2 linked regions of the Rhodoligotrophos defluvii genome follow. Each later gene encodes a partner of the first gene's protein in a complex. Links are inferred from orthologs where the notes say so. Each region holds a gene or a part of one and is shown in the gene's direction. Other genes may lie near its edges. The genes, in order: pnp and E4P09_RS15680.

Region 1 (9,609 bases):
CGCCACCCGCCCGGCGCCCGAGCAGGTGGACGACATTCTGGACGACTATCTCGGCGTGATCATGCAAACGCCCCCGCAGTTTTCGGCCATCAAGATCGCCGGCGAGCGCGCCTATGACCTGGCGCGCACCGGCCAGAGCGTGACGATCGCCGCGCGCGAGGTGGTGATCGATCGGCTGGATCTTGTGGAGATCCTGGATGATGACCATTTCGTCTTCGAAGCGGAATGCGGACCTGGCACCTATGTTCGCGCGTTGGCCCGCGACATGGGCCGGCAGCTCGGCTGTTACGGACATGTGGTGGCACTGCGGCGGCTGCGCGTCGGCCCGCTCGGCGCAGACGACATGATTTCGCTGGAAGAGCTGGAGGAATTGAGCGATAAGACACCCGGCCGCGAGGCCCTTTATGAAGTTCTCCGCCCTGTCGGGACCGCGCTGGACGACATCCCGGCCCTGGCCATCGGCAGTGCGGATGCGGCTCGCCTCAAGAGAGGTCAGCCGGTCATCATGCGCGGCAGAGACGCTCCCGTTCTCGACGGCACCTTTCTCGCACAGCTTCACGGCAAGCCCGTGGCGCTTGTCGAGATCAGCCAGGGAGCCCTCAAGCCAAAGCGTGTGTTCAATCTGGCCTGATTGAGGCCGCCGAGACTGAGAGGAGCTACCCGATGTCGATTACTGCCGAGCGCAAGCTCGAGATCATCAAGGACAACGCCCAGTCGGACACGGACACGGGTTCGGCCTATGTGCAGATTGCCGTGCTGACCGAGCGGATCAAGAACCTGACCGAGCATTTCCAGACCCATGCCAAGGATAACCATTCCCGGCGCGGACTGTTGAAGCTGGTCAGCCGCCGTCGCAAGCTGCTGGATTATCTCAAGCGCAAGGATGAGGCCGGCTATCAGGCCATCATCAAGAAGCTGGGGATCCGTCGCTGATTTTCGCCCCCGTCCAGGGGGCAACACGTTTCATGAGGTCGCCGGCACGGGGTCGGCGACCCGCAAGCCCATAGGATGCCGCCAGGGAAGTGAACTGGTGAGGCGGCGAGGGCTTAAGGAAGGTACGACATGTTTGATATCCACACAGAAGAATTGGAATGGGGTGGACGGCCGCTCAAGTTCGAGACGGGCCGCATTGCGCGCCAGGCCGACGGGGCCGTATTGGTAACCTATGGCGAGACCACGGTGCTTGCCACCGCCGTCGCCGAGCGCACCGCCAAGCCGGGCGTCGACTTTTTCCCCCTGACCGTCAACTATCAGGAGAAGAGCTATGCCGCCGGAAAGATTCCAGGCGGCTTTTTTAAGCGCGAGGCCCGGCCCTCGGAAAAGGAGACCCTGGTTTCCCGCCTGATCGACCGTCCGATACGGCCGCTCTTCGTCCCGGGCTTCCGCAACGAGACGCAGGTGATCGTCACCGTCATCTCGCACGACATGGAAAACGATCCGGATATCGTTTCCATGGTGGCGGCATCGGCCGCTCTGACGATTTCAGGCATCCCGTTCATGGGCCCCATCGGGGCCGCGCGCGTCGGCTATATCGACGGCCAGTATGTGCTCAACCCCAGCCTGCAGGAAATGCCGGACACCAAGCTCGATCTGGTGGTGGCGGGCAGCGCCGACGCGGTGCTGATGGTCGAATCCGAAGCGCATGAGCTGTCGGAAGAGGCCATGCTCGGCGCCGTGATGTTCGGGCACCGGGCGTTCCAGCCGGTCATCGACGCCATCGTGCGCCTGGCCGAAAAGGCCGCGCGCGAGCCGCGCGAGGTGCAGCTCCCCGACACGAGCGAGGTCTATGCCAAGGTGAAGTCGCTGGCCGAAGCCAAGCTCCGCGAGGCCTATGCGGTCGTATCCAAGGCAGCGCGCCAGGAAGCGGTAAGCCGGGTCAAGGACGAAGTGGTCGAGGCGCTTGCCGGTGCCTCTGCCGAAACCCCTGCTGACCTTCAGGCGGTGGGCGAGGCGTTCAAGACCCTTGAAAAGGAAATCGTCCGCGGCAACATCCTCGACACGGGCAAGCGCATCGACGGGCGCACCCTGACCGACATCCGCCCCATCGACTGCCAGGTTGGCGTGATCCCGCGCGCTCATGGCACCGCGCTGTTCACCCGTGGCGAGACGCAGGCGCTGGTGTTCACCACCTTGGGTACGGGCGAGGACGAGCAGTTTGTGGATGCGCTTGAAGGAACCTACAAGGAGTCCTTCATGCTGCACTACAATTTCCCGCCCTTCTCAGTGGGCGAGACCGGCCGCACCGGCTTCACCGGCCGTCGGGAAATCGGCCACGGCAAGCTCGCATGGCGCGCCGTCCATCCGCTGCTGCCCTCCAAGGAGCAGTTCCCCTACACGATCCGCGTTGTCTCGGAGATCACCGAGTCGAACGGCTCGTCGTCCATGGCGACGGTGTGCGGATCCTCGCTCGCGCTGATGGATGCGGGCGTGCCGCTGAAGCGCCCGGTGGCCGGCATCGCCATGGGTCTGATCAAGGAAGAGGACCGGGTGGCGGTGCTCTCCGACATCCTCGGCGACGAGGACCACCTGGGCGACATGGATTTCAAGGTGGCCGGTACCCAGGAAGGCATCACCTCGCTGCAGATGGACATCAAGATCTCCGGCATCACCGAAGAGATCATGCGTACCGCGCTGTTCCAGGCCCGCGAAGGGCGCATGCACATCCTGGGCGAGATGAACAAGGCGCTGGGCTCGGCCCGCTCCGGTCTTGGCGAACACGCACCGCGCATCGAGGTCATGACCATTCCGGTGGATAAGATCCGTGAGGTCATCGGTACGGGCGGCAAGGTCATCCGCGAGATCGTCGAGAAGACCGGCGCCAAGATCGACATCTCCGACGATGGCACCATCAAGATCGCCTCCTCAAAGGGCGACCAGATCGACGCGGCCATCAAGTGGATCAAGAGCATCGTCTCCGAGCCGGAGATCGGTGAGATCTACGACGGCAAGGTGGTCAAGGTCGTGGACTTCGGTGCCTTCGTGAACTTCTTCGGCAGCCGCGACGGTCTGGTCCATGTGTCGGAACTGGCGCCGCACCGGGTCGAGAAGGTCTCCGACGTGGTGAAGGAAGGCCAGTCCGTGAAGGTGAAGCTGATCGGCTTCGACCCACGCGGCAAGGTGCGCCTGTCCATGAAGGCGGTGGACCAGGAGACGGGTGCCGATCTCACCAAGCAGGCAAGCCCGGAAGCCAAGGAAGAAGTCGGCGGCTGACAAGCACAGCCCCCGATTTGCAGCAGGGAATGAGGCGCAGCCACAACGGCTTGCGCCTTTTTCATTGCGCGGTTGCCCAAGAGAGCAGGTCTACTGCGCGGCATCCCGCGGGGCGATGATCCCCACCGGCTCCTCTTCGACCGCTTCGCGGCTGATGTCGTCGGGGCGCGGCATCGAGATGATGTTATAGCCCGAATCCACGTAATGGATCTCGCCGGTGACGCCGTTGGACAGCTCAGAGACCAGATACAGCGCCGCCCCGCCGACCTCGTCGAGGGTCACGGTACGCCTCAGCGGCGCGTGCTTCTTCTGGTAGTTGTACATGATGCGGGCGTCCGAAATACCAGAGCCGGCGAGGGTACGCATAGGTCCCGCGGAAATGGCATTCACCCGGACGTTTTGCGGGCCGTAGTCGGCCGCGAGATAGCGGACACTGGCTTCGAGCCCTGCCTTGGCGACCCCCATCACATTGTAATTCGGCATCACCCGGGTGGAGCCGCCATAGGTGAGTGTGAGCAGCGAGCCGCCATTGGGCATCAGCGGCGCGGCCCGGCGGGCGACCTCGGTGAACGAAAAGCACGAGATCACCATGGTGCGGATGAAATTCTGTCGTGTGGTGTCCGCATAGCGGCCCTTGAGCTCGCCCTTGTCGGAATAGGCGATGGCATGCACCACGAAATCGAGGCTGCCCCAGCTCTTGCCCAGCTGCTCAAATACCTCGTCCACGGTCGTGATATCTTCGACGTCGCAAGGCAGCAGGATATCGCTGCCGACGGACGCGGCAAGCGGCCTCACCCTGCGGCCGAAAGCTTCCCCCTGATAGGTGAAGGCCAGCTCCGCGCCATGCTTGCGGAGCGTGAGCGCGATGCCCCAAGCGATGGAGTGGTCGTTGGCCACGCCCATGATCAGGCCCCGCTTGCCCGCCATGAGACCGCTTTCCGTCGTCTGAACCATCGTTCCCATAAGTCTCGCCCCTTCGGACTGGAGCGGCACGCCCGGAAGTGATCACCGTTGGGCAGCGCCGCACGATCAAAAAGCTTAGAGCAAAGCACCTGATTTCGAAATCGGGTCTTTCGCCTTAAGCCACGTATTTCCTGAAGATCAGCGTTCCGTTGGTCCCGCCAAACCCGAAGGAGTTGGACATCACGGTGTTGACTTCGACATTGTCGATCCGCTGCCGCACGATGGGCATATCGGCGAAAGCGGGATCGAGCTCTTCGATATGGGCGCTTTCGGCGATGAAGCGGTTCTGCATCATCAGCAGCGAATAGATCGCTTCTTGCACCCCGGCCGCGCCGAGCGAATGGCCGGTCAGCGCCTTGGTGGCGGAAATCGGCGGGCACTGGTCACCGGAGCCGAAGATGCGCCGGATCGCGTCGATTTCCGGGCCATCCCCTGCTGGTGTCGAGGTCGCATGCGGATTGATATAGTCGATCCTTTCACCGTTCAGGCCGGCCATGGCCAGCCGCATGCACCGTTCCGCGCCTTCGCCGGAGGGTGCCACCATGTCATAGCCGTCGGACGTCGCGCCATAGCCCGCCACCTCCGCGTAGATCTTCGCGCCACGTGCCTTGGCGTGTTCCAGCTCCTCCAGCACCAATACGCCTGCCCCTCCGGCAATGACGAAACCGTCGCGGTTCACGTCATAAGGCCGAGAGGCCGTCTCAGGCGTTGCATTATACTTCGACGACATGGCGCCCATCGCATCGAACAGGTTCGACAGGGACCAGTCGAGCTCCTCGCATCCGCCAGCGAAGACGATGTCCTGCTTGCCCCACTGGATGAGCTCGGCCGCATTGCCGATGCAATGGGTCGAGGTGGCGCAGGCGGAGGAGATGGAGTAGTTGACGCCTTTGATCTTGAACCAGGTCGCGAGCGTTGCCGAAGCGGTGGACGACATCGCCTTGGGTACCGCGAATGGCCCTATCCGTTTAGGGCCCTTCTCCCGGGTGATGTCCGCCGCCTCCACGATCGCGCGGGTGGAAGGGCCGCCCGAGCCCATCACGATCCCGGTGCGCGGGTTCGAGACCTCGTCCGGCTCTAGGCCTGCGTCCCGGATGGCCTGTTCCATCGCCACGTGGTTCCAGGCCGCCCCGCCGCCGAGGAAGCGCATGGCGCGCCGATCCACCGCCTCGCCGGGTTCCAGTGTCGGGGCGCCATGCACCTGGCAGCGGAACCCCAGCTCTGCATATTCTTTTGCGCGGCTGATGCCTGACTTCGCCTCGCGCAGGGAGGCCAGCACTTCCTGGCTGTTATTGCCTATGCTCGATACGATACCTAGTCCTGTTACGACCACACGCCTCACGGCTCGGTCCTTCTATCTGTTGTCGATGCCCGGTCCTCACGCCTTACTTGGGGTGAAGAGGCCGACCTTCAAATCCTGTGCGGTATAAAGCGCACGGCCGTCGGCCTTCAGCAGGCCGTCGGCAATCCCAAGCGTCAGCTTGCGCTGGATCACGCGCTTGAGATTCACAACATATTCGACCTTCGTGACAGACGGCACAACCATGTCGGTGAATTTTACCTCCCCGACGCTGAGCGCACGCCCCTTGCCTGGGCTGCCCAGCCAGCCCAGGAAAAAGCCGAGAAGCTGCCAGAGAGCATCGAGACCGAGGCAGCCCGGCATCACCGGATCACCCAGGAAATGGCACGGAAAGAACCACAGATCCGGCTTTATATCGAGCTCGGCGACGATCTCGCCCTTGCCATATTCCCCGCCCTGCTCCGAGATCGAGGAAATCCGGTCGAACATGAGCATGGGCGGAAGCGGAAGCTGCGCGTTTCCCGGACCGAATAGCTCGCCCCGGGCACAGGCGAGCAGTTCCTCATAGCCATAGCTCGATTTCCGCTGAAGCATTCCTTGCCCAAGCTTTGTTTGCAATTGAGCCTTTTTGCATCAAGGCCCTATGTTTGAACCTAGATATGCGTGGCGCTGCCACAGCCGCGTGGTGCTGGCCTCGCGGCTTTGCCGCTTCCTATCATACCAGAGCCGTCGCTGAAAGCCTCTCGCCACCTCATGGTGAGACGCCATGCTATGCGGCGGAATGAAACTTGCTGGCGCCTCCCACAAATGCTACATGCGAGGCATTCTCACCGCGTCGTCAAAAACGCGGCGATGTCTTGTTGAATGGACGAAGGTTGCTGAATGAATGAACCGGTGCTTCAGGCTGGAGAGGCGACTGTCGTAGCCAAGCTGCGGCATGCAGGCCTGCGTCCGACCCGGCAGCGCGTCTCGCTGGCTCGCCTTCTGTTCAGCGTTGGCGATCGTCACGTCACGGCGGAAGAGCTGCACGATGAGGCGGTGCGGGCGCGCGTGCCGGTTTCGCTGGCCACCGTCTACAACACCCTCAACCAGTTCACGCGCGCAGGCTTGCTGCGTGAGGTTGCGGTCGAGGGCGCCAAGACCTATTTCGACACAAACACCTCCAACCATTATCACTTTTTCGTCGAAAACACCGGCAAGCTGGTGGATATCGAGAGTGATGAGCTGCAGGTGGTCGGCATTCCGGAAGCGCCGGAAGGCACGTCGATCTCGCGCATCGACGTCATCATCCGTCTGGCTCAGGAAAGCTGAGCCAGCTTCATTCGATCTTCTCGCCGGGATAGACGCCCCACAGCATGTTCTGCGGCAGCCAGCCGCTATAGCTGCCGATCTGCACCCGGCACCAGCGTCCTGTACATTGCTGCACAAAGCCGAGGACGCCCGACTCCACCTTGGCGACCGGCCGGCTGCTCTCGTCTGACTGCTGCATCATCATGGTGCTTGCCCCTTCCTTCCAGGGCGAGACCAATACGGTGCGCCGGCTCGACAGCAGGCTGTGATACACCCAGCCCTCCTCCCCGTCACTGTCGCGCACCCGGCGCCAATTCTCGAACTCGGCGATGATCTCCACTGGCAGGTTGCGCCGGGAATACACCCATACGATCTGGTGCTCGCTGCTAGGACCACGGCGCACGTTCACCTCGTCCGACTTGAGGCTGACGAAGCGGGGCAGCGGCAAGCCGCTGGGCCCGAGCGTGCGGGACCCGCTCGGTGCCGCATCCGACTTCGCCTCCTCTCCCGTCGCGTTGGCCAGCTGATTGAGGCCGGCAGTGCCGGCCACGGCGAGCGCCAGCGCCACCGCGCCCATCAGGATGACGGCGAGAGATGCCGCACGTCTGCTCCTTTGCTTCATGCGCGAATCACCCGGCGTCTATCTCACCCACGATCCGGGACAAGAGCATAGAAACCGTTTCCAAAACGTGTTGAGTCTGCTGATCGAGCTGGGCCAGGAGAAGCCCTGTGTCCTTGCCTGCGCAGTTTACACAAGCACCATCCGGACTTAAAGAGTGTGCCTCAGCCTATAGGAGGGGCTGAGCGGGAGCGCCACACCCGTTCCAGGTTGAGGAGGGGCTCAATGCCGAAGCGGAAGCCGCTGGTGATCGTCACGCGTAAGCTGCCGGACGTGGTGGAAACGCGCATGCGCGAGCTCTTCGACACGCGATTGAACCTGGACGATATGCCGCTGTCCCAGGCCGAGCTTGTTCACGCGGTGCAGACCGCTGACGTGTTGGTGCCGACGGTGACGGACCGTATCGACAAGGCGGTGCTGTCGCAGTCTGGTCCGCAGCTCAGATTGATCGCCAATTTCGGCACCGGCGTCGACAACATCGATGTGGAAACCGCCAGCGCGCGGGGAATCATCGTCACCAACACGCCGGGAGTACTCACCGAAGACACCGCCGACATGACCATGGCCCTCATTCTGGCCGTGGCGCGCCGTCTCACCGAGGGGGCAGCGATCATCGGCGGCGAAAAACCCTGGACTGGCTGGTCGCCGACCTGGATGCTCGGCCACCGCATCTATGGCAAGCGCCTGGGCATCATCGGCATGGGCCGCATCGGCTCGGCGGTCGCACGGCGGGCCAAGGCCTTCGGCCTGCAGATCCACTATCACAACCGGCGGCCGGTCAACGCGCGCCTCGAGGAGGAGCTGGAGGCGACCTACTGGGAAAGCCTCGACCAGATGCTGGCGCGCATGGACGTGATCTCGGTCAACTGCCCCCACACGCCCGCCACCTACCACCTGCTGAACGCACGCCGGCTGCGGCTGATGAAGCCCACGGCCATCATCGTGAACACGTCGCGCGGCGAGGTTATCGACGAAAACGCCCTTGCGCGCATGCTGGAGGCCGGCGAGCTGGCCGGGGCCGGCCTCGACGTGTTCGAGCATGAGCCGGCCGTCAATCCACGGCTCATCAAGTGCTCGCGCGCCGTGTTGCTGCCTCATATGGGCTCGGCAACGATCGAGGGTCGCATCGACATGGGCGAGAAGGTCATCATCAACATCAAGACCTTCGTCGATGGGCACACGCCGCCAGACCGCGTGCTGCCCACCATGCTGTAACGGGCGCAGGGGAACCCTTGCGCCTCAGGCAAGGCCCTCCTCGCTCCGGGCCCGCTGCACGGCTGGACGCGCGCGGACGTCCTCCAGGAAGCGAAGGATGCCGGGGTAGGCGCTGAGGTCCACGCCCGCGCGACGGGACCAGCTCAGCACGACCCATGCATAGGCATCGGCGACGGTGAAAGTATCCCCCGTCAGAAAGGGGTTTCGCGCGAGCGCCTGGTCCACCACCTTGAGCCGTTGCGCCAGCACGGAGCGGGCCAACTCCTTCGCGGCTTCCGGGGCATTGGCCACAAACAGCGGGAAATAGTTCTTGTGCAGCTCGGCACCGGTGAAGGCGAGCCATTCCTGGACCCGATAGCGGTCTAGAGAGCCGGCCGGCGGAATCAGGCTTGCCTCCGGCTTCCGGTCGGCAAGATACTGCACGACCACGGCCACCTCTGTGAGCACCTGGCCGTTGTCAAGCTCGAGTGCCGGGACATAGCCTTTCGGGTTGACGGCCAGATAGTCATCGCCGGTTTCGGTCTTCTTGGTCGCGAGGTCGACGGATACCAGGTCCAGCGGGATCCCGGCTTCGCAGGCGACGATATGGGGCGCCAGCGAGCACGCGCCGGCCTTGTAATAGAGCGTGAATGTCACGAGCGAATCTCCTTCAAAAAATGAACGCTCCGATAGCACCGGCCCCGCGGCGGCTCAATGCCCATCGCAGGACCTTAGCCGATCGCCATTTCGTAGAAGCGGGGCCCCAAGGCATCATAGACCAGCAGCCGCCCGGCCAGGCTGTCGCCTATGCCCAGCAGTTCTTTGATCACCTCCACCGCCTGCAGGGAGCCGATGACACCGGTCAGCGCCCCGATGATGCCCACCTCCTCGCAAGTGGGCAGCGCGCCGGGATCGAGGCCCTCGGGATAGAGATCGCGATAGGATGGCCAGGGACTCCCATCCGGCCGCATCTGATAGGGTTTGAACGTGGTGATCTGCCCATCGAACCTGGCGACCGCCGCCGAGACCAGGG
Region 2 (11,206 bases), on another replicon or contig:
CCATGATGACGCTGGAGGGCGTATAGCCATTCTCGAGTGCCGCCGCATAGACGAACGGCTTGAAGGACGAGCCGGGCTGCCGCCGGGCCTGGGAGGCGCGGTTGAACTGGCTCATCCCATAGGAGAAGCCGCCCACCATGGCGAGCACTCGCCCGGTATGCGGGTCCATGGCCACAAGGCCGCCTTCAATCTCCGGGACCTGCACCAGGTGGAAGATGCCGCCTTCTTCCGCCGGTGCCACATAGACTACGTCCCCCGGCTTGAGCACCTGTTCCACCGACTTGACCTGAGGTCCGAGGCCACGCCCCGTGGCGGCGCGCGCCCAGGTGAGCAGTTTCAGGGGGATAACGCCGGTGTCCCGCCCCTTCTCGAGGCCGCCACCCACCAGACGCTTGGGGGTGAGCCCGATGGTGGCCTCCTTGTCGGTGGTTTCCAGCACCACCGCCAGCTGCCAGGGCGCGATATCGGCGGGGGCATTCATATCGGCCAAAGCCTTGCCCCAGTCGCCGCTGATGTCGATAGTCTTCACCGGCCCGCGATACCCACGGGCGCGGTCGAACTTCACAAGCCCGCGGTTGAGCACCTGTCGCGCGTAGATCTGCAAGGCGGGCTGCAGGGTGGTGCGGATGGAAAGACCGCCGTCATAGAGCTTCTTTTCCCCATAGAGCTCGAGCACCTCCCGGCGCACCTCCTCGGTGAAGTACTCGGCGGAGAACAGCTCGGCGCCGATGGAGCGCGGGTTGATGGCGAGCGGCGCCTTCATGGCCGCCTCGGCCTCCTCCCGCGAGACGAAGCCGTTCGCTGACATCTGCTGCAGCACCCAATTGCGCCGCTCCACGGCGCGCGCGGTATAGCGGGTGGGATGGTAATTGGCCGGCGCCTTCGGCAGCGCGGCAAGATAGGCAGCCTCGGCCAGTGTGAGGTCATTCAGCGATTTGCCGAAATAGTTGAGCGCCGCCGCCGCAACCCCGTATGCCCCGAAGCCGAGATAGATCTCGTTGAGATAGAGCTCGAGAATCTTGTCCTTGGAATAGGCCTGCTCGATGCGCATAGCCAGCAGCGCTTCCTTGAGCTTCCGGTCGAGGGTCCGCTCATTCGTCAGAAGGAAATTCTTGGCGACCTGCTGGGTGATGGTGGAGGCGCCCACCATGTGGCCGCCGCCATGGAGATAGTTCTCGACATTGGTGACGACGGCGCGCGCGATGCCGAACGGATCGAGCCCGCCATGCTGGTAGAAGCTCTTGTCCTCCGCCGCGAGAAAGGCATTGATGACCAGCGTCGGAATGGCGCTGACCGGCACATAGAGGCGGCGCTCGCGGGCATATTCGGCGATCAGCGTGCCATCCGCCGCATGAACCCTGGTGGTCACCGGCGGCTCGTACTCAGCCAGCTGCCGGTAGTCCGGCAGCTCGTCGGACATGGTCCAGACCACATAGCCGGCGACAGCGGCCGCTGCACCGAACAGAATGAAGCCGACGGCAAAGAGATAGCCAAAAAATCTCAGCATGAAGCTCTATCTTCTCGAGGCCCACGGCGTGCTGCCAGCCAGCCCCCGGCCAATGTTGCTGAACACGACCAGCACCCATTCACGTGGATTGCCGGGTCTGAGCCGGAACCCGCTCCCCCCAAGCCGCAAATCATCCGTGCATCCTATCACGCTTCGCGGCTCGCGACAGCATTCCCCGACAGGGATAAGCCGAAAGTGATGGCACAGTCGAGCGATATCGCCGGGGATATCGGCGCAATATGGCAGCGACGTGGCATCGCAGGCCGGAAAGCTTTGGCCTAGCGGCGCTGCGAAACGTGGGTGCCGAAGAAACCGTCCACCGCCGAGACAATGGAGCGGGCGACCCGCTTGCGCCAGGCGGCGGACGTCAGGAGCTTCTCGTCCTCGGGGCTCGAGAGATAGCCGAGTTCCAAGAGCACCGAGGGCACGTCGGGCGCGCGCAGCACCCGGAAGCCCGCATACCGATGAGGCTTGCTGTTCAGCCTGGTCGCATCCTGCAGCTGGCTGACCAGGGTGTTGGCGAAGAACATCGAATGGTTGCGGGTTTCCCGCTGCACGAGGTCCACGAGAATATCGGCGAGCCCCTCGCTCTCGGCTTCGGGAGGAATGCCGCCGACCAGATCGGCCTTGTTTTCGGAGGCGGCGATCTCGGCCGCCTCCTGGTCCGAGGCCTTGTCGGACAGGGTGTAGACCGTGGAGCCGCGTGCAACGCCGCGCTTCAGCGAATCCGCGTGGATCGAGATGAACAGATCGGCGCCGTGCTTCTGGGCGATGGCCACGCGGCCGCCGAGGCTGATGAACGTGTCGTCCGCGCGGGTCATCTTCACGTCGTAGCGCCCGGTCGCCTGCAGGGCGTCGCGCAGAGCCCGCGCGAATCCGAGCACCACGTCCTTCTCGCGGGTGCCCGACCGGCTGATGGCGCCGGGATCGACGCCCCCGTGCCCCGGATCGATGACCACCACCGGCTTCCCCTTCGGCTTTGCAGGCAGCGCCGGCGGCACGGGCTCCGCGCTGCCGGTCGCTGCCGGGGAAAACACGGCGGTCGGCTCCACCCGTGCATTGTCCTTGACCACCGGCCTCGCCGCGTCGGGCGCGACGGCAGCGTCGCTGTCCAAATCCAAGGGAGTCAATGCGGCCAGCAGCGACTTTTTTTGCGGACGGGGCTTGGGCAGCGGTGGCTTGCCGATGCTGCGGGATGGAGCGGCGCCGGCTCCTTCAGAACCCGTTGTATCGGCCCCCGGGCTATCGGCGCCGATCCCTCGTCGCGGTTCTATGTGCGCCGTCGCGTTCGCTTGCTCGCGATCCAGCCGTTCCTTGATTTTTGCGTAGGTGGCCACATCTGTTTCGATGAGGTCGATGACCATGCGTGCCGGCCCGCCGTCGGCAGGCTCGACCAGGAAGGTGCGGTCGATCAGCACCGGCGCGCTGGTATCGATCACGATGCGCGCCTTGTCGCCGTCGAAACGGCCGTAGCGATATTCGCGAACGAGACCGCGGCCCAGCTTGCCGATACCGGCCGGGAGGCTGAAGATTACCCCGCGCATGTCGATGACCACCCGGAACGGGTCCGGCACGACGGTGACGGTGTAGGCGGCTGGCCGGCTGAGATCGAGCACGAAGCGGGTCTTGCGCTGGTCGCCGGCGACTCTGGCGCCGATCGCCTCAATCCTGCTGCTGGCGCCGTCTTGGGCAAAGGCCGGCGCGGGACCTTGCTGGAAAAGAGTAGGAATACAGGTGGCTAGCAGGCAAAAGAACATCCAGACGCGCAGATTTCGCGACACCCGTGCGTGGTTGCCCGGTTTCACTGCGCAGCGCCCTTTCGCCGACCCGAAACATCACATACGCCCGGAACCGGCACCGCCGCCCGAACCGTTCCGTGCATATGGCAGACTATGAGGGAGCAGTTAACTAAAGATTACGTAAAATCTGACTTTTCCGTTGCCCCGGCCCGCGGCTGGAAGCCAGATTGAGTATGGGAGCCGCGCGACGTGGGTCAAGCCTTGGCCAAGTGCCTGGGAACAGCAACTGCACTTGCCAAGCTTCGACCATGTCCGCTAATTAGGGCACTGAGGTCATTATGCGCCAGGATCACTGTGGTGTATGATGCCTCTGCAGTTTTTTCACGCGCTGGCCTTTTGGTCGCATTGCTCTGAGCCGACTGGCTGGCCGTTCGAATTGCAGACCTGCTCTTGCAGGTTGCATATGCTCCTGCTTCCAGCGGGACTTTGTCCTGCAGAGGAGGACTTTGAAGCTGCTCCATGGGTTTGGAGCGATATGAACTGAATCGGAACAGGCTGTTGCATAAGTCGGCTGAGATTGGTTTGGGCAGACCCGCATTGGAAGAGAGGCTCTCCGGAGTTTCCAGCGTTCCGTCCGCCCCCTTTCGGCACTGCAAAACCCCGCCTGCTTCCTGGACAACACGATGCGCTCGCGCTGTTCCGGCGGTGATGGCCGCGGCTTTGGATGCCGCATGCCAGACCGGCGGCTATGCATTGCATTCCGCGCGGGCGTGGGAGACAGAAAAACATGGGAAGCACTATGCTGATCGACGCGGCGCACCCGGAGGAGACCCGGGTGGTCGTGCTGCGTGGGAACAAGATTGAGGAATTCGACTACGAGTCGTCGTCGCGAAAACAAATCCGCGGCAATATCTATCTCGCCAAGGTGACGCGCGTAGAACCGTCGCTGCAGGCGGCCTTCGTCGACTACGGCGGCAACCGCCACGGCTTTCTTGCCTTCAGCGAAATCCACCCCGACTATTATCAGATTCCGGTGGCCGACCGTCAGGCACTGCTCAAGGAGGAATCCCGCAACCAGCGCGCGTCCGACGACGATTTCGAGAAGGCGAGCGAGGACGGGCCCACCGGCAGCAACGGCACGGAGCACGCCAATGGTGATGCCGCATCGGCATCGGCCATGAATGGCAACGGCGCGGACGTCAAGGCCGGCCGCGCAGCGGCCGACGGCGAAGAGAGCGGCCGAACGAACGGCGGGACGGTCGAGGAGATCGATGAAGATCCCGAAGCTCAGGCGGTCGATTCCGTCGGATCAGACGATGCTCTGGAAGAGGCTTCCGGCTTCAAGCGCAATGTGAAGCGCGTCTACAAGATTCAGGAGGTGATCAAGCGTCGGCAGATCCTGCTGGTGCAGGTGGTGAAGGAAGAGCGCGGCAATAAGGGCGCGGCACTGACCACCTATCTGTCCCTTGCCGGACGCTACTGCGTGCTGATGCCGAACACTGGGCGCGGCGGCGGAATTTCGCGCAAGATCACGGACGCCAACGACCGGCGGCGCCTGAAGGAAGTGGCGCGGGAAATGGATGTGCCGGAGGGCATGGGCGTCATCGTCCGCACCGCCGGTGCCAACCGCACCAAGGCGGAGATCAAGCGAGATTACGATTATCTGCTGCGGCAGTGGGAGAGCATTCGCGACCTGACGCTGAAATCCACGGCGCCGACGCTGATCTACGAGGAAGGCAGCCTGATCAAGCGGGCGATTCGCGACCTCTACACCAAGGATGTGGAGCAGATCCTGGTCGAAGGCGCGGCGGCCCACCGCGAGGCGCGCGAGTTCATGAAAATGCTCATGCCGAGCCATGCGCGCAATGTGAAGCTCTATCAGGAGCCGCGGCCGCTGTTCAGCCGGTATCAGGTCGAAAGCCAATTGGATGGCCTGTTCTCACCCACCGTCACCTTGAGCTCCGGCGGCTACATCGTCATCAATCAGACCGAGGCGCTGGTCTCGATCGACGTGAACTCGGGCAAGTCCACGCGCGAGCACAATATCGAAGATACGGCGCTCAAGACCAATCTCGAAGCGGCCGACGAAATCGCCCGGCAGTTGCGCCTGCGCGATCTTGCCGGCCTGATCGTCATCGACTTCATCGACATGGAGGAGAAGCGCAACAATCGTGCGGTGGAGCGCCGCATGAAGGAGGCGCTGAAGAACGACCGCGCCCGCATTCAGGTCGGCCGCATCAGCCATTTCGGGCTTCTGGAAATGTCGCGGCAGCGGCTGCGGGTCGGGATGCTTGAGGGCTCGACCGTGTCCTGCCCCACGTGCCTTGGCCGCGGGGTGGTCCGCTCGATAGAATCCTGTGCCCTGTCGGTGTTGCGGGGCGTTGAAGAGCACCTGATGCGCCGGGCCGAGGACGTGACGGTCCGCTGCGATCCTCAGGTCGCCTTCTATCTGCTCAACCAGAAGCGGCACAACGTGCTCACGATCGAGCAGGCCTATAGAGCTTCGATCTATCTGGAGCCCAGCACGGACCTGCGCAACGAGAACTTCAAGGTCGAGCGCGCAGAGGGTCGGCCGACCCGGCCGTTGCCCGCCGCCGTGCAGGTCGACACCGCCTTTGCCGAGGTGGCGCCGGAAGAGGCGGTTGCAGACGAAGAGCTGGCCGATGCGGTGGCCGAGCAGGTGGAGGCCGCCGAAGCGGCCCACGGCGGCCCGGGCGAGCACCGGCGCGAGCGCAACGGCCATGACGCCGAAGAAGGCGGCCGCCGCCGTCGGCGCAGGCGGGGCCGGCGCGGCGGCCGGCGCCATGGTCATGAGGCTGAGCATGGCGCAACCGCCACTGGCGGCTGGGTCGATCCTGGCGCAGGACCGCAGCCGGAGGTCGGCGACGTTTTCATCCCCGAGTTCGAGGCAGGGGCCGAACCGCAGGTCGCGCGCGAAAAATTCGACCGGAAGCGCCGTTCGGAGGACCGCCATCGCGGCAGACATGGACGGGAGCAGCCCGTCTACGAGAATGATGACGGCATCTCCGTCGCCTTGAGCGATGCGGTTGCCGGCGGTCCGCTCGAGGCGCCCGAAGCCTCCGACGTGATCGAATTGGAAATCGGCACCGCCGAGGCCGAGCTGGCTCCAGCGGCGCCGGCCCCCACGGGCGAGGCTCTAGCGGAAGCCGCGCCGGAGGCGGCACCAGCACCGGCCAAGCGACCACGGCGTAGCCGTGCACGCAAGGCCGCCCAGCCTGGCGAGGAGGCCGCGACCACGGCCGAGCCGGCAGCCCAGGAGGCGGCGGTCGACAGCGCGAAAGCGGAACCGAGGCGGCGGCCCCGCGCCAAGGCCAAAGCCAAGCCGGCGGCGCAAGCCGCCGAGCAGCCAGCCGTGAAGGGCCCGGAGATCACCGAGACGGCAGTCCCGACAGAGGCGGCCGGCGAGGCGCCGACAGAGGCTCCACAGGAACCACCAGCATCTGTGGCGCGGCCATCGAATGGCGAAGCGGTTGGGCCGCATCCGGCCGAATCCACGGCGCCGACCGACGACCTGACGCCCGTGCCGGCCGAACCGGAACACGCCGAGGAGGCGCGCCAGCCTGAAGTGGCTCAGGTGAGTGCGGCGCCGGAGCCCCAGCCGGAGCGCCCCGCGCGCCGCGGGTGGTGGCAGCGGGCGCGACTGTTCAGGCATTGAGCAGGATTGCGCGGTGCAGTTGGTGAGGGGGACGCAAACACCGGTCCCCCTCCCGTTGCCGCTGGTGCGGCGGTCGGGCGTGGCGCAAAGATGTGATCGCGAGGCCCGAAGCGGCGTGCCCCACGGGCCGCAGTATTGCCGCATTTCACGACAAACGGTGAGCTTTCAGACAACGGTGCGCTCATGGCTCTACTGCATCGGATCATAAGAGGTATCGCCGTTCGCTGCCTCGCCGGCCTGACGGCCGTTTCGGTGGCGGCCGGCGGAATTCCCGTGCCCCAGGCCAAGGCGGCCAGCCTGCCCTTGATCCGCGACAACGAGATCGAACAGCTGCTGCGCGACTATGCGACCCCCCTGTTCCGGGCGGCCGGCCTGAAGCCTGAAGCGGTGCAGGTCTACATCATCAACTCGGATACCATTAACGCCTTTGTCGCCGGCGGGCAGCGGATCTTCATTCACACCGGCCTGCTCACCAGGGCGGAAACGCCCAACGAGGTGATCGGCGTGTTGGCCCACGAGACCGGGCACATTGCCGGCGGGCACCTGTCGCGCATGCAAAAGCAGCTGGACAAGGCCAGCACCGCGGCGATCATCGGCATGCTGGTCGGTGCGGCGACCATGATCGGGGCAGGTCTGGCCGGCCAGGGCGAACTGGCCCGCAGCGGCCAGGGAATCATGCTGGGCGGCCAGTCGCTCGCCGAGCGCAACCTGCTTTCCTATGCCCGTGCGCAGGAATCGGCGGCAGACCAGGCGGCGTTGAAGTATCTCACGGCCACCAGGCAGTCGGCGCGCGGCATGATCGACCTGTTCGAGAGGCTGTCGAACGAATCCCTCGCCTCGTCGGTGCCTGTCGACCCTTACGTGCTGAGCCACCCGATGCCGCTGGACCGGGTGCGCAATCTCGAGATCAACGCCCGCAAGAGCCCCTATTTCGATGCGGGAGACAGCCCCGCGCTCAAGGCGCGCCATGCGATGGTGCAGGCCAAGCTGATGGGGTTCCTGACCTCGCCCCAGCGGGTCTATCAGCGCTATCCCACCAGCGACACCAGCGCGCCCGCCCGCTATGCGCGCTCCATTGCCGCCTTCCGCACGGGGGATCTCAGAGGCGCCCTCGCCGAACTCGAGCCCTTGCAGAGAGCGCAGCCGAACAATCCTTATTTCTGGGAACTGCGCGGCCAGGCACTGCTCGAATCGGGCAAGGTCAGGGAGGCGGTGCCCGCCCTGCAGAAGGCGGTGGAACTCATGCCCAATCAGGGCCTGGTCCGCATCATGCTGGCCCAAGCCATGCTCAACACCAATGATGATCGACTGATCGAGCCGGCGATCCAGCAGCTGCAGCGGGCGAAGCGCTACGAGACGGATTCCTCCGAACTGCACGCCCAGCTCGCCATCGCCTACGCGCGACGCAACAATATCCCCATGGCGGATCTGGAGACGGCTGAGGCCGCTTTGATCAGCGGCGACGTCGAGCTTGCCAAGCAGAAGGCCAAGCGCTCGCTTGCCGCGTTCAAGCGCGGCACGCCCGAATGGATCCGCGCGAACGATATCCTGAATGTGAAGGTTGGTAAGGACTAAGCCCTGTATAGTCCGGATTCACAACCTGGTGTTTCGGAGAGGTCTTGATGCATTTTGCCCGACGTCTGCTCACGGCCGTGAGCCTCGCCTGCCTGCTCGCCGTGCCGGCCATGGACAGCCGATTGTCCGCGGCGGAATTCAACGATGCCCAGCGCGGCGAGATCATCGAGACCATCCGGCAGTACTTGCTGGAAAATCCCGAATTCCTGCGTGAGGTGATCCAGGCGCTCGACCAGAAGGAGCAGCAGCAGCAGCTCGCGCAGGCGGCTGATGCCATCAAGGAGAATGCGAAGGCCATTTTCCGCGATGAGAAGGACTTCGTGGCGGGCAACCCCGAGGGCGATGTCACCGTGGTCGAGTTCTTCGACTACAACTGCGGGTACTGCAAGCGCTCCCAGCCGGATCTCATGGCGCTTCTGAAGCAGGACAAGAATGTCCGTTTCGTGCTGAAGGAGTTCCCGATCCTCGGGCCTGGTTCGCTGGTCGCCGCAAAGGCGGCGATTGCCGCCAAGAACCAGGATAAGTATTGGGAATTCCACAACGCGCTGATGGCCCATAACGGCTCGTTGGACGAGGCGGCCGTATTTGCCACGGCCAAGAAGGTCGGCCTCGATCTGGAAAAGCTGAAGGCGGATATGCAGGGCGAGGCGGTTACCGCGCAAATCGAGGACGGCTACAGGCTCGCTCGCGAGCTTGGTATTCAGGGCACGCCGGCCTTCGTCATCGGCGACAAGTTCCTGCCCGGCGCGGTCGGGCTCGACGCGTTGACCAAGACGGTGGCTGAGGTGAGAGGCAGCGGCTCGTGCAAGGCGCTCTGCTGATGCAGCTCTGCGGGCGTCGGGCTCCGATCGCCCATCCCATTCACGGGCGGGGCGAAGTCTGACTAGACGATCGCCAGCGCCTTTTCGCACAGGCGGCCGGGGTCGCTTTCTCCCTGCGTGGCGAAACCGATAATGGCGTGGGCGATTCTCAATCGCGTGGGCTCGTCGGAGCGGGTACCGAGGGCGTTCACCGCCTTGTTGTAAGCCGCCAGCATGGCCGAAACCATATCTGGCTCGAAAGCACCCGAGTTCAGTTCGCTCAGTGCGCGCGCGGTCACACGCAACCTCCGTTGATTGTCATCGCTTGGGATTGGCTATGGCTCGATTCCTGCTGCAGCCGGTGTTCACCTCATGCCTTAGGCATGGCCAGCCTTCTGGCGCACAGCGCCTTGCAAACGGGCCTCGGCGACAGGCCAGTGTCGACTGACGCCCGAGCGCGCAGTCTCGAACATTATCATCGGCTTGTACCATTTGGCGGCCGCGAATCAGTCACCCGCGGCCATTTCAAGATAAGTGCAGCCCCAGAACGATCAAGTGCAGCGCCCCGTTCCATGAAATGCGTTTCCGTTCCGCGTGCCGAGTCCTGGCCGAGCCGAAGTGGCTCGTTGCTCAGGCCGGCATGACCTCTGCTATGATGCGGCTGAGGTCGTCCTGTCGAAATGGCTTCGAGAGTTTCGGCAGAACGGCGGCGACGTCCTCCGGCAGTTCGGCATAGCCTGTGGCGATGATCACCGGGAGGTCGGGCCATTCGGCCCTGATGGCGGCGGCCAGCTGCGTCCCCGTCATCTGTGGCATCACCTGGTCGGTGATCACCAGGTCCACGCGCTTATTGCTGCGGAGCGTCTCCAGGGCTTCCGCCCCGGAGGCTGCCTCGATGACTTCGTGGCCGAGATCCTCGAGCATGGCGCTGGTGCTCATCAACACCAAACCGTCATCGTCAACCGCCAGGATCACCAGTGCACTCGGCTTGCGCGATTCTGCCTCGCCGGGCACGGCCAAGCGCGCCGCCAGCCCTTGCTCATAGGTCTCCGCGACGGGCAGCCAGAGCTCGGCCGTGGTGCCTACGTTCTTCTCGCTCACGAGCACCAGCCGCCCGCCCGACTGCTCGGCGAGCCCCTGAACCATCGACAGGCCGAGGCCGGTGCCCTTCCCTACCCCTTTTGTGGTGAAGAACGGGTCCATCGCCCGGGCCAATGTCTCCTCGTCCATGCCCATCCCGGTGTCTTGTACCGCAAGGCACACATAACGCCCGGGCTTGAGCCGCGCGGAATTATGGCTGCCGACGATCTCCTCGCGAGCGGCAATGATGACCTGTCCTCCTTCCGGCATCGCGTCGCGGGCATTCACCACCAGATTGAGCAGCGCTGTTTCGAGCTGATTTTCATCGGTCTGAACGCGGGGCAGATCGAGGGGAAAGCGTGTCTCGATCATCACCAACGGACCGATAGAGCGCTGGATGAGATCCGTCATGCCGCGAACGAGACTCGGCACATCCACCGCTGTGTAATTGAGCGCTTGCCGGCGGGCGAAGGTGAGCATGCGTTGGGTCAGGGAGGCGCCGCGATGCGCCCCCTGGAGCGCGTTGTCCAGCAGGCGCAGGAGGGCAGGGTCTTGCGGCATGCGCTTGCGCAGGAACTCGAGGCTGACGATCACGGCCATGAGCAGGTTATTGAAGTCATGAGCTATGCCGCCGGTCAGCTGGCCGATGGCTTCCATTTTTTGGGACTGGAACAGGGCTTCGCGCGCCTCCTCGAGGGCACGCTGTGCCTCCTTGCGCTCGGTGATATCGCGGGTCACTTTGGCGAAGCCGATGAGCTGGCCGCCGTCATCGCGGATGGGGTCGATAACCACGTGCGCCCAGAATCGCGTGCCATCCTTGCGCACGCGC

The links.
Region 2: the proteins of pnp (region 1) and E4P09_RS15680 are in contact, whole or in part, in a cryo-EM structure (PDB 9QH0), measured with the Escherichia coli proteins. The link is inferred for Rhodoligotrophos defluvii from one-to-one orthologs.

The regions. Positions count from the first base shown.
Region 1 is NZ_SZZM01000001.1:905,637-915,245, forward strand. What follows is about bases 657-3,636. They hold pnp (polyribonucleotide nucleotidyltransferase), read left to right. Parts: upstream 657-1,062; coding sequence 1,063-3,210; downstream 3,211-3,636. Other genes in these bases: rpsO (30S ribosomal protein S15), read left to right, coding at 664-933; fabI (enoyl-ACP reductase FabI), read right to left, coding at 3,301-3,636. In the rest of the region: tRNA pseudouridine(55) synthase TruB, read left to right, coding at 1-631; more of fabI, read right to left, coding at 3,637-4,173; fabB (beta-ketoacyl-ACP synthase I), read right to left, coding at 4,289-5,515; 3-hydroxyacyl-[acyl-carrier-protein] dehydratase FabA, read right to left, coding at 5,552-6,067; iron response transcriptional regulator IrrA, read left to right, coding at 6,356-6,784; E4P09_RS04390 (SH3 domain-containing protein), read right to left, coding at 6,792-7,385; E4P09_RS04395 (2-hydroxyacid dehydrogenase), read left to right, coding at 7,608-8,597; glutathione transferase GstA, read right to left, coding at 8,622-9,233; E4P09_RS04405 (HesA/MoeB/ThiF family protein), read right to left, coding at 9,308-9,609. UniProt on the Escherichia coli protein: Involved in mRNA degradation. Catalyzes the phosphorolysis of single-stranded polyribonucleotides processively in the 3'- to 5'-direction. Also involved, along with RNase II, in tRNA processing.
Region 2 is NZ_SZZM01000003.1:290,936-302,141, forward strand. Bases 3,681-7,122 are described here. They hold E4P09_RS15680 (Rne/Rng family ribonuclease), read left to right. Parts: upstream 3,681-4,033; coding sequence 4,034-6,922; downstream 6,923-7,122. Other genes in these bases: E4P09_RS15685 (M48 family metalloprotease), read left to right, coding at 7,106-7,122. In the rest of the region: E4P09_RS15670 (penicillin-binding protein 1A), read right to left, coding at 1-1,507; E4P09_RS15675 (N-acetylmuramoyl-L-alanine amidase), read right to left, coding at 1,786-3,312; more of E4P09_RS15685, read left to right, coding at 7,123-8,497; E4P09_RS15690 (DsbA family protein), read left to right, coding at 8,545-9,318; E4P09_RS15695 (hypothetical protein), read right to left, coding at 9,381-9,596; E4P09_RS15700 (hybrid sensor histidine kinase/response regulator), read right to left, coding at 9,928-11,206. UniProt on the Escherichia coli protein: Endoribonuclease that plays a central role in RNA processing and decay. Required for the maturation of 5S and 16S rRNAs and the majority of tRNAs. Also involved in the degradation of most mRNAs.